3 regions of the Terrisporobacter muris genome follow, and region 3 is predicted to be linked to each of the others. Evidence: riboswitches for the same ligand, from Rfam matches in the RefSeq annotation. Region 3 holds a riboswitch; each other region holds the start of a gene.
What was found. Region 3 has a riboswitch for cobalamin ahead of NSA58_RS06985 (ABC transporter substrate-binding protein). Riboswitches for the same ligand answer to the same signal wherever they lie in the genome.
Positions count from the first base shown of each region.

Region 1: it holds a riboswitch for cobalamin, as region 3 does, so the genes downstream of both, NSA58_RS12390 (energy-coupling factor ABC transporter permease) here and NSA58_RS06985 (ABC transporter substrate-binding protein) in region 3, are expected to answer to the same signal.
Region 2: it holds a riboswitch for cobalamin, as region 3 does, so the genes downstream of both, pcrA (DNA helicase PcrA) here and NSA58_RS06985 (ABC transporter substrate-binding protein) in region 3, are expected to answer to the same signal.

Region 1 is NZ_JANKBY010000163.1:3,348-6,637, forward strand. Features, by position in the region: gene NSA58_RS12380 (DUF4956 domain-containing protein) at 1-125, opposite strand, end outside; gene NSA58_RS12385 (polyphosphate polymerase domain-containing protein) at 119-874, opposite strand; cobalamin riboswitch at 1,026-1,311, shown strand; gene NSA58_RS12390 (energy-coupling factor ABC transporter permease) at 1,519-2,235, shown strand; gene NSA58_RS12395 (energy-coupling factor ABC transporter substrate-binding protein) at 2,235-2,564, shown strand; gene cbiQ (cobalt ECF transporter T component CbiQ) at 2,551-3,237, shown strand.
Region 2 is NZ_JANKBY010000053.1:9,219-12,508, reverse strand. Features, by position in the region: gene pcrA (DNA helicase PcrA) at 1-1,995, opposite strand, end outside; cobalamin riboswitch at 2,374-2,548, opposite strand; gene NSA58_RS06290 (VWA domain-containing protein) at 2,639-3,290, opposite strand, start outside.
Region 3 is NZ_JANKBY010000061.1:2,432-5,721, forward strand. Features, by position in the region: gene NSA58_RS06980 (FecCD family ABC transporter permease) at 1-567, opposite strand, end outside; gene NSA58_RS06985 (ABC transporter substrate-binding protein) at 557-1,465, opposite strand; cobalamin riboswitch at 1,778-2,099, opposite strand; gene NSA58_RS06990 (ABC transporter ATP-binding protein) at 2,179-2,934, opposite strand; gene NSA58_RS06995 (FecCD family ABC transporter permease) at 2,941-3,290, opposite strand, start outside.

The DNA of each region.
Region 1 (3,290 bases), on a different contig from region 3:
TCATGTGTTTTCATATAAACTACACTTATTAAAATTCCTAGTATAATAGATGTACCTATTACTAGTAGAGAATTAATAAGAGTAAATGATTCTCCTGTTGTTGAGGATATTATTGTTTCTAACATATTTCAGCTCCTATTTTTATTTCATTATTTTCTTTATTATTTAAACAATATTTCATAAATTCATTTCCATACTTTGAAAAATGAGTTGGATAAATTTCAAGTTCAGATAAAACTTTTGTAAACCATAAAGGTATGGCACCTAATATCTTTACTTCCATAAGATATTTTCCATCTCCAACGACATCTTCACCAAAACTTCCTTCTTCTAAAAGTAGATGATTTCTTCTAGTCAAAACTCTTGAATCAAATGTTACTCTAAAATCAGGATTATCCTTACAGAAAAAAGCATTTCTTTCATAAGATATAAATACAGTAGGATATACTTTTGTTTTACTAATATAGTATTCTATTTCATGAAGTACTTGTTTATCCATATAATCTTTAACCACAGGTTTTTTATTGTTATAAAGAAATTCATAAGCTTCACCTAAGGACAGAGAAAGTCTTCGCTTGCTAACAATACCCTTGATTTTTTTCTTTAATTCTAAGAATACTCTATCATTAGCATTAGTTGGTATCGTATAGCTTCTTAGTCTGAGTTTTTCTTTATAATATGGTTTTGATATGGAATGTCTTATTACATCGCTATTTTCAGTATCATAATAGATATTATAGATACTGTAAGTTCTATTGTTTTGACAAAATTTATCAGGATTCATATAATCCAGAAGTTTTGGAATTAATTCATTATATTGATTTTCTGTTATTAAAAACTTTTTCTCATAACGTTTAAAGGACTTTATTGCCATATTTTTCACCTCTTTTATCAATTGTTTTACACCATGAGTATAATAATTTAACCTTAAAATAATCTTAAAGAAAATCTGTTAATACATTTTTATAAAAATCAAACTTTTTATAGAATATTTACAAAAATTGGTATAGAATTAAAGTGAAAGAATAATAAAAAATATTTTAGGTTCTTTAAAGATTAATAGGGAAAGAGGTGAGAACCCTCTACAGCCCCCGTTACTGTAATGTGGACGAAACTCAACAAACCACTGTAAAAAAGTTACGAATGGAATTTGAGCAACGGATTTGACTAAAATTGCATGGCGCCGACGTAGTCGTTTAAAGCATTAGCAAAGTCATATCGTTGGTAATATGAACGTAGTGAATTTTTTATGGGAAGGTGAGGAGTAGGATGAAGCTAAGTCAGGAGACCTGCCTAGAGTATAAAAAGAAATTTCTTCGGGGTGAAGGAAGTATCTTATTAGAAAACATTTTATGTTGGAAATTAAGAGATACGAGCCTAGCCTTTCGGTTAGGCTTTTTTTAATTATCAACTAATTAAGTAAGCAAAATATTTAGTTACAACAAGAAATCTTAGTTAAATGAATTAAAATAATAAGATATACACCCTAAAAATAATTAAAAGGGAGATGTATGTAGTATGAAAAAAAGTAATGTAAAATGGTCATTAATAGCAGCATTTATGTTAATGACTACACCAGTAATCTCAAATGCAATGCACATTATGGAAGGCTTTTTACCAGTAAACTGGGCAATAATTTGGTGGGTAATATTTATACCTTTCTTTATAGTAGGACTTAAAAATATTACTAAAATAGTAAAAGAGCAACCTAAAAAGAAATTATTATTAGCTCTTTGTGGAGCTTTCGTTTTTGTATTATCAGCATTAAAAATTCCATCAGTTACAGGTAGTTGTTCGCATCCAACGGGTGTAGGCCTTGCAGCAATATTATTCGGACCTAGTGCAACTGTAGTTTTAGGGACAATAGTATTATTATTCCAAGCCTTATTATTGGCGCATGGTGGAATTACAACTTTAGGAGCAAATGCTTTTTCCATGGCAATTGTAGGACCATTAGTTTCTTTTGGAATATGGAAATTATGTAAAGATAAAATAGATAAAAAAATGGCAGTATTTTTAGCAGCAGCTTTAGGAGATTTGTTAACATATACTGTAACATCTTTCCAACTAGGTTTTGCTTTCCCAGATCCAGCAGGTGGATTTATGGTATCAGCAGTAAAATTCTTAGGAGTGTTCTTTATTACTCAAGTACCTATAGCAATAGCAGAAGGATTACTTACAGTTATAGTTTATAACTTTATAACTGAAAATGAAGAAAGAGAGGTGTTAGCATAATGCAAAGTTCAACAAGAAAAAAATCAAGTAGTATTAAATTAACAATCACTTTACTTCTTTTAGTTTTAGCTATAATTATTGTCCCATTAATAACTCAAAAAGGAGCAGAGTTTGGTGGAGCAGATGGAGAGGCTGAAGGTGTAATAACTGAAATAAATCCAGAGTATGAACCATGGTTTAGCAGTATAATAGAGCCTGCAAGTGGAGAGATTGAAAGTTTATTATTTGCATCTCAAGCTGCATTTGGAGCAGGAATAATAGGATATTATATTGGAACTACTAGAACTAAGAAAAAGATGAGAGATGAATTATTAAATGATAATAGATGATTATGCTTATAAAAATAAGTTATCTAAAGTAAATCCAAATATGAAATTTGCCATAGGTATGTTGTTACTAATTTTATCTTTAATTAATCCTTATAATTATATATCCTTAATTATTATAGCAATAATGAGTTTGGTTATAGTTGGGATTGCAAAGATTGAATTAAAAGATTATATTCATTTTATTAAAATTCCCCTAGTATTTTTAATTATCAGTATAATTATGATACTTCTGACTTTTTCTAAAGATAAAGAAGTCTTATTATACAGTATAAAAATAGGAAGTTTATATATAGGTGTTTCAAATGAATCTATAATATCATCAACACATTTATTCTTTAGAGCATTATCATGTTTGACTTGCATTTATTTTATAATGCTTACAACACCTTTTAATCAATTAATATTTGTATTCAAAAAACTACATTTACCAGACATAGTTTTAGAAATTTCCATGCTAATGTATAGGTTTATATTTATATTTATGGAGGAAGTTGCAGATATAAGAAAATCTCAAGAACTTAGGTTTGGATATATAAATTTAAAGAATGGATACAATTCTTTTGGATTATTAGTAAATATGTTATTTAAAAGAATGATGATAAGATATGATGAAATGAGTATAGCTCTAGACATGAAATTATACGATGGAACATTTTACATAGTAGAACAATAAAATAGTAAAATAATAAAAAAATTTGAGCAACGGGATAAGTCTGAAGCGGTAGC
Region 2 (3,290 bases), on a different contig from region 3:
TTTATCAAGTATATTATAATTAGCTTTTGAAAAAGATAATTCTTTTTGTTCTTTATTTAATCTTTCTATACACTCATCTGGCAACTCTTCTATAAATCTAGATGCGATTGAAGGATTAGTTCTACCATATAGAGTTCTCTTTCTTGTCAATGTTAAGAATAATTCTTCCTTTGCCCTAGTTATTCCAACGTAACAAAGCCTTCTTTCTTCTTCTATATCGCTATCTTTCATAGATTGAATAGCCCTAGAAATTGGGAATATTTTTTCCTCCATTCCTGCTAAAAATACAACCGGGAATTCAAGACCTTTTGATGAATGTATAGTCATTAATGAAACTCTATCTTCTTCTTCTTCTTCATTATCTGGTTCTGCATTAAGTGCAACATTTGTTAGGAATGATTCTAAACTCTTATCATCACTTGAACTCTCAAACTCTAGAGCAACTGATATAAGTTCTTGTAAGTTTTCTAATCTATCTTCCCCTTCATTGTTCTTTTCTTTTAACAATTCATCCTTATATCCTGTTATATCTAATACTTTTTCAATTACTTGGCTAACAGTATATATTCCTGTAAAACTTCTTAGTGTGGACATTAAATCTACAAATTCACTTATACTTGCTCTAGCTTTTCTCGATATATCTGAGTTATCTTCTATATCAATAAGTACGGAATAAATACTTTCTTCTTTTAAACTAGCTCTGTCTTCTATTTTTTCTATAGTTCTAAGTCCTATACCACGTCTAGGAACATTAATTATTCTTTTTAAAGATACATCATCCTGAGGATTTTGTATTACTCTAAGATAAGCTATAATATCCTTTATTTCTTTCCTTTCATAGAATTTTATACCACCATAAATATTGTATGGTATCCCCGCTCTATTTAAAGCATCTTCCACAGAACGAGCTTGGGCATTGGCTCTATATAAAACTGCAAAATCTTTGTAATCTCTATCTTCATATCTTTTCATATATGAAATAGTATTTATTATGAAATCACCTTCTTCAATTTCATTTTCTGCCAATTGAATTTTTATTAGCTGCCCTTCCTTTTTATCACTCCAAAGTCTTTTTCTTTTTCTTTCTGTATTATTAGCAATAACATGGTTAGCTGCATCCAATATTACTTGTGTTGACCTGTAGTTTTGCTCAAGTTTTACTATTTTAACATTATCATAATCTCTTTCGAATTCAAGAATGTTTCTTATGTCAGCGCCTCTCCAACCATAAATACTTTGATCATCATCTCCAACAACACAAATATTTTGATGTTGCTTAGCTAATAATTTTATTAACTCATATTGAGCTTTACTTGTATCTTGATATTCATCGACCATTATGTATCTAAATTTATTTCTATAAAAGTCTAATACATCTGGACATTCTTTAAATAACTCAACTGTTTTCATTATTAAATCATCAAAGTCTAGTGCACTATTTCTTTTTAAACGATCTTGATATAGGGCATATATTTCCCCTACTTTTGTTTTAGATATATCTCCTTCATTTAATTTTAAATACTTTTTAGGAGAATATAGTTTATCCTTTGCATTAGATATGCAACTTAATACATATTTAGGGTCAAAGGCTTTATCACTAATGTCCAACTCTCTCATACAGTCTTTAATTAAAGTTACTTGGTCTGGACTATCATATATAACGAAACTTCTGTTATAACCTATTTTATTTATACTTTTTCTAAGGATACGAACACAGCAAGAGTGGAATGTTGTAATCCACATTTCTTTAGTATCGGTTCCTTCCAAAGTTTCTTCTACCCTTTCCCTCATCTCATTGGCAGCCTTATTAGTAAATGTTATTGCTAATATATTTTCGGCTTTAACATCCTTATCTTCCATAAGATATCCTATTCTAGTAGTTAAAACTCTAGTCTTTCCTGACCCAGCTCCAGCAAGTATTAATACAGCGCCTTCTGTATTCTCTACTGCTTCTCTCTGAGCGGGATTTAATTTTTCTATTATATCTGAAATCATATATATCCTCCTATAATGCTCATATAAATATATTTTAATCTAATTCTGATTTTTCTTCAAATTTCATAATACTATAATAATTCCCATGAATAAATTATAAAATACTATTCCTCAAAAAAAGGCCTTAGGACTTTGGAGAATCCTAAGGCATAGGTTAAGGGTTATTCTATTTTCAAACTATTTTGAAATAAAATAGGTTGAGGGCAATTTAAAATTCACTTCGATCATATAAATGAAATAGCTTCGTTACCACTTTAAGCCACTATGTGAGCGCTATGATAATATAATTTCATTATATGTAAAAAGTGCCTAACTTCAAGTTAGGCACAATATCTTCAAATAAAAATTTTTATTAAGATATTTCTCCTTCCCCGAAGAAATGGCTTTATATTATAGGCAGGTCTCCTGGCTCTGCTTCATCCTACTTCTTTTCCTTCCCATGTTTTCCACAGTGGTTAAAAGTTTCGTCCACATTACAGTAGCGGGGGCTGCAAAGGTATCTCACCTTTTTCCCTATTAATCTTAAACAAGAACCTAAAATATTTTAATTAATTTAATTTTGAACTAATATAATTATAGCACATAAATAAAATAATTTGTTATTTTTTACCAAATATTTCGATATATGTTTTCCTAAAATATTTTAATTTTTTATTATTTTCTTCAAATACATAGCAACAATATCTGCAAATCTTTCTATATCCTTAGTATAAATAAAGTCTTTGCCATAAATCATTTTTTCTGCATCTAAATCGCTTTCTTTGCCAGTAAAAACTCCCAGTACAAGTATACCTTGCTTTCTTGCTTTTCTAACTTCTAAAGCTGTGTCTTTCACTCCAATAATACCTTTATATGATGCTTCTCCTCTTAAACTTCTAGATCTATCTTTCCCAATTTTCACATCATTAGGCTTTCCATCACTAAGAACTATAAGAATTTTATTTTCTTCTTCTCTTTCTATTAAATCATCACAAGTTGCCTTTATTGCTAGTCCATCTCTATTATTTCCTGCTGAAAAATATTCGAATATATTTTCACAAGAATTAATATCATCGTTATAATTTCTATATCGTTTCAATATGGTGTAATCTAAAAAACTTAGATATCCCATAACCCTATTTGGAATACCTACAGAAGTTAATGCCATAGCAATTATATATGCTTGTATAGCCACATTAAATTGATTTCTACTTTGTGAGCCGCTGGCATCTAGCAATATATCTATTACATATTTTCCTTTTTCATTTCGTATATCTTTATAAAATACTTTGGTATTATTACTTCTTCCTATTCTC
Region 3 (3,290 bases):
TGTAATACTTTCTAGATCCTCAGTGAAAAATGCTGTTAATGTTGTTAATAAAGCATTTACAAACAAAGAAAATACCATTCCTGCTAAAATTATTGTATTATTTGACATAGTTTTATCTATTTTAGATGCAAAAGTTATAACCAGAAATACAGTAGCTAAACCAGAAATAAATCCTATTAATGGCAAGGTAAAGCCTTGTAGTAAAGGTATTGATATACCTGAAACAATTACCAACCCTGCGCCAAGAGATGCCCCTGAGGATACACCTAGTGTATATGGTGATGCCAATTCATTTTTTAATACAGATTGAATGACAGCGCCACTTACAGCAAGACATCCACCAACTATAAATGCTAATAACACTCTTGGTAATCTTATTTTCCAAATTATAGCTACTTGCGGAGATGCTATGTTTTCATTAAGTGGTAAATTTAAAATTTTATTTAGCATAACAGATATGGTATCTAAAATGCTAATATGGGAACTTCCATTGGAAGCTCCCATACTTATAATAAAAAATGTAATCAATACACTTAATAATATTTTCTTTTTATTTCTATTTTCCATAAACATCTGGATATATAGCTTTAGCCATTTGATCTAAAGCTTTCAGTATATTTTGATTTCCACGAGCAGCTGAATTTGCATCTATATAATAAACATCTCCATTTTTAACAGCTGTTATGTTATCCCATCCATCACGTGCTAATATTTCTGCTGCTGGATCTTCAACATAATCAACTTTTGTTAATATTACATCTGGATTAGCATCTAATATTGCCTCTTCTGTTGGGGCAAACCAGCTTTCTTCATCTTTAAACACATTTTCTGCTCCTACTACTTCAACCATTTCATTTAAGAATGTGCTGTGACCAAAACTAAATAAGTTTGGAGCTGGACCTATTTCAAAGTATACTTTCTTTTTATCTTTTATAGTTTTAGCTAACTCTTCGTATTTAGATATTTTTTCTTTCATATCAGTGATTATTTCTGCACCTTTTTTCTCTTCATTTACTAAAGAAGCTATAAACTCTATATCCTTGTATATACCTTCTATACTATCACTACTTGGTATGTAAACTACTGGTATACCTGCTTCAACTATTGCTTTGTATGGATCTTCTGCAGAACCTATTTTATTGTGTCCTGATGCTATTATTATATCTGGCTCTAAAGCTATTATTGCTTCTGCATCTGGATTATTCATATCCATTTTGGGAAGTTCTTCATTCAATCCTTCTATTCCTTCAGAATATTTATCTACACCAACTAGTTTATCTCCTACACCAAGTTCTACTAAAACTTCAGTATTTGATGGCACTGCAGATATTATTCTTTCTAATTTTGTTGGTATTGTAACCTCATTTCCTTCCCTGTCAGTTACAGTTGTCTCTTTGCTATTACTGCATCCAACTGTAAACAGTAGTATAAAACTTGTTATAATTGCTAATATTCTTTTCTTCATGTCTTTTCCTCCTATAAATTGTCATAAAAATTCGCTTCGCTTCAGGCAACTCCGTTGCTCAAAAGTAACTTTTTTTACATTTCAATATTTGTTGATATTGCTTAATTCCACGAGTTTTCCACAGATTTGATAGCAATATAATATCCTTGTATGTAAAAAAAGCCTAACCGAAAGGTTAGGCAAATATATACATAGATTTTAAACATAAATGCTTTGTCATATTAAATCAAAAAAATACATATCTATTCTCTTAATATATTAAAATTTAAAACACAATGTTCCATAATGTAATATTTTCTTCACCCCGAAGAAACTACTTTATGATTTTAGGCAGGTCTCCTGACTTAGCTTCATCCTACTCCTCACCTTCCCATAAAAATTTGCTTCGCTTGAGCGACGTGTCGGCGAAATACTTCATGTCGCCAACGAGATGTCTTTGCTACCGCTTTAAGCGACTACGTCGGCACCATGCAATTTCAGACAACTCCGTTGCTCAAAATTCGCTTTTCTTTTATAAATTTTCACAGTGGTATTGTTGAGTTTCGTCCACATTACAGTAACGGGGGCTGTAGAGGAATCACACCTCTTTCCCTTTTAATCTATTGTAAATAGAACCTTAAAATCTAATGTATTCAATTTTTACTCAATTCATTATAACATATTTTGTAATTTATTCAATTTTTTTATTTTATATAATTTTATTTTGTCGTTTATCAAGCCCATTTTTGCAAAATATTTACCATGAAGTCCTTTATATCAATTCCATAGATATCATTTAGTAGTTTATCTTTTAAAACACTTTCCGGTGTTCCATAAGAAACTTCTTCTCCTTTTTTGATCATAAGTACTTTATCTGCAAAATACTGAACTAAATTTAAATCATGCAATACTCCTATTACAATCTTATTATTATCTTTTACCCATTCATTAAGATTATCCAAAAGATCTATTTGATTTTTAAAATCAAGATGATTTGTTGGTTCATCTAACAGAATTATATCTGGATCTTGAGCAAATACCCTAGCCAAAAATACTCTTTGTAATTGACCTCCTGATAATTCTGTAATTAACTTATCTTTAAGATCATACACACCTACTTTATTCATGCTATCTACTATTATTTTCCTATCTTCAAAAGAAAGTTTTGAGAAAGCACCCTTTGAATATGCATATCTTCCTAAGGATACAGTATCATAAACAGTATAAGGAAAATATAATTGAGATATTTGACTCATAAGTCCTACTTTTCTTGCCAATTCTACTCTACTAAGCATAGTTACTTCTTTATTATCTATTTTTATATTTCCCTTATAATCAATAATATTGGCTATAGATTTTAATAATGTACTCTTACCACATCCATTAGGTCCAACTATACATAGGTTTTCTCCATTTTTTACATTAAAACTGATATTCTTAATTATATCTTTATCATCATAACCACAATAAAGATTTTTAACATCTAACATTTAACATCAACTTCCTTTTTTAAAATATACATAGGCAAAAAACGGTGCACCTATTAAAGCTGTTACAGCTCCTACCGGTAATTCCATTGGTGCAAATATGGTTCTAGAAATCAAATCTGTTATTACCATTAGCCCTCCTCCAAATAAAAAAGACATGGGTACAACATATTTATGATTTGAACCAAAAGCCTTTCTTACTATATGAGGGGCTATTAAGTCCACAAACCCAATAGTTCCACTAAGTGCCACTGATCCACCTGTTAAAATAGCACAGTAAACAAATAATTTTCTTTTTACATTATAGGTATCTACACCTACAGCCTTAGCCTGTTCTTCTCCAAATGTAAGAATATCCA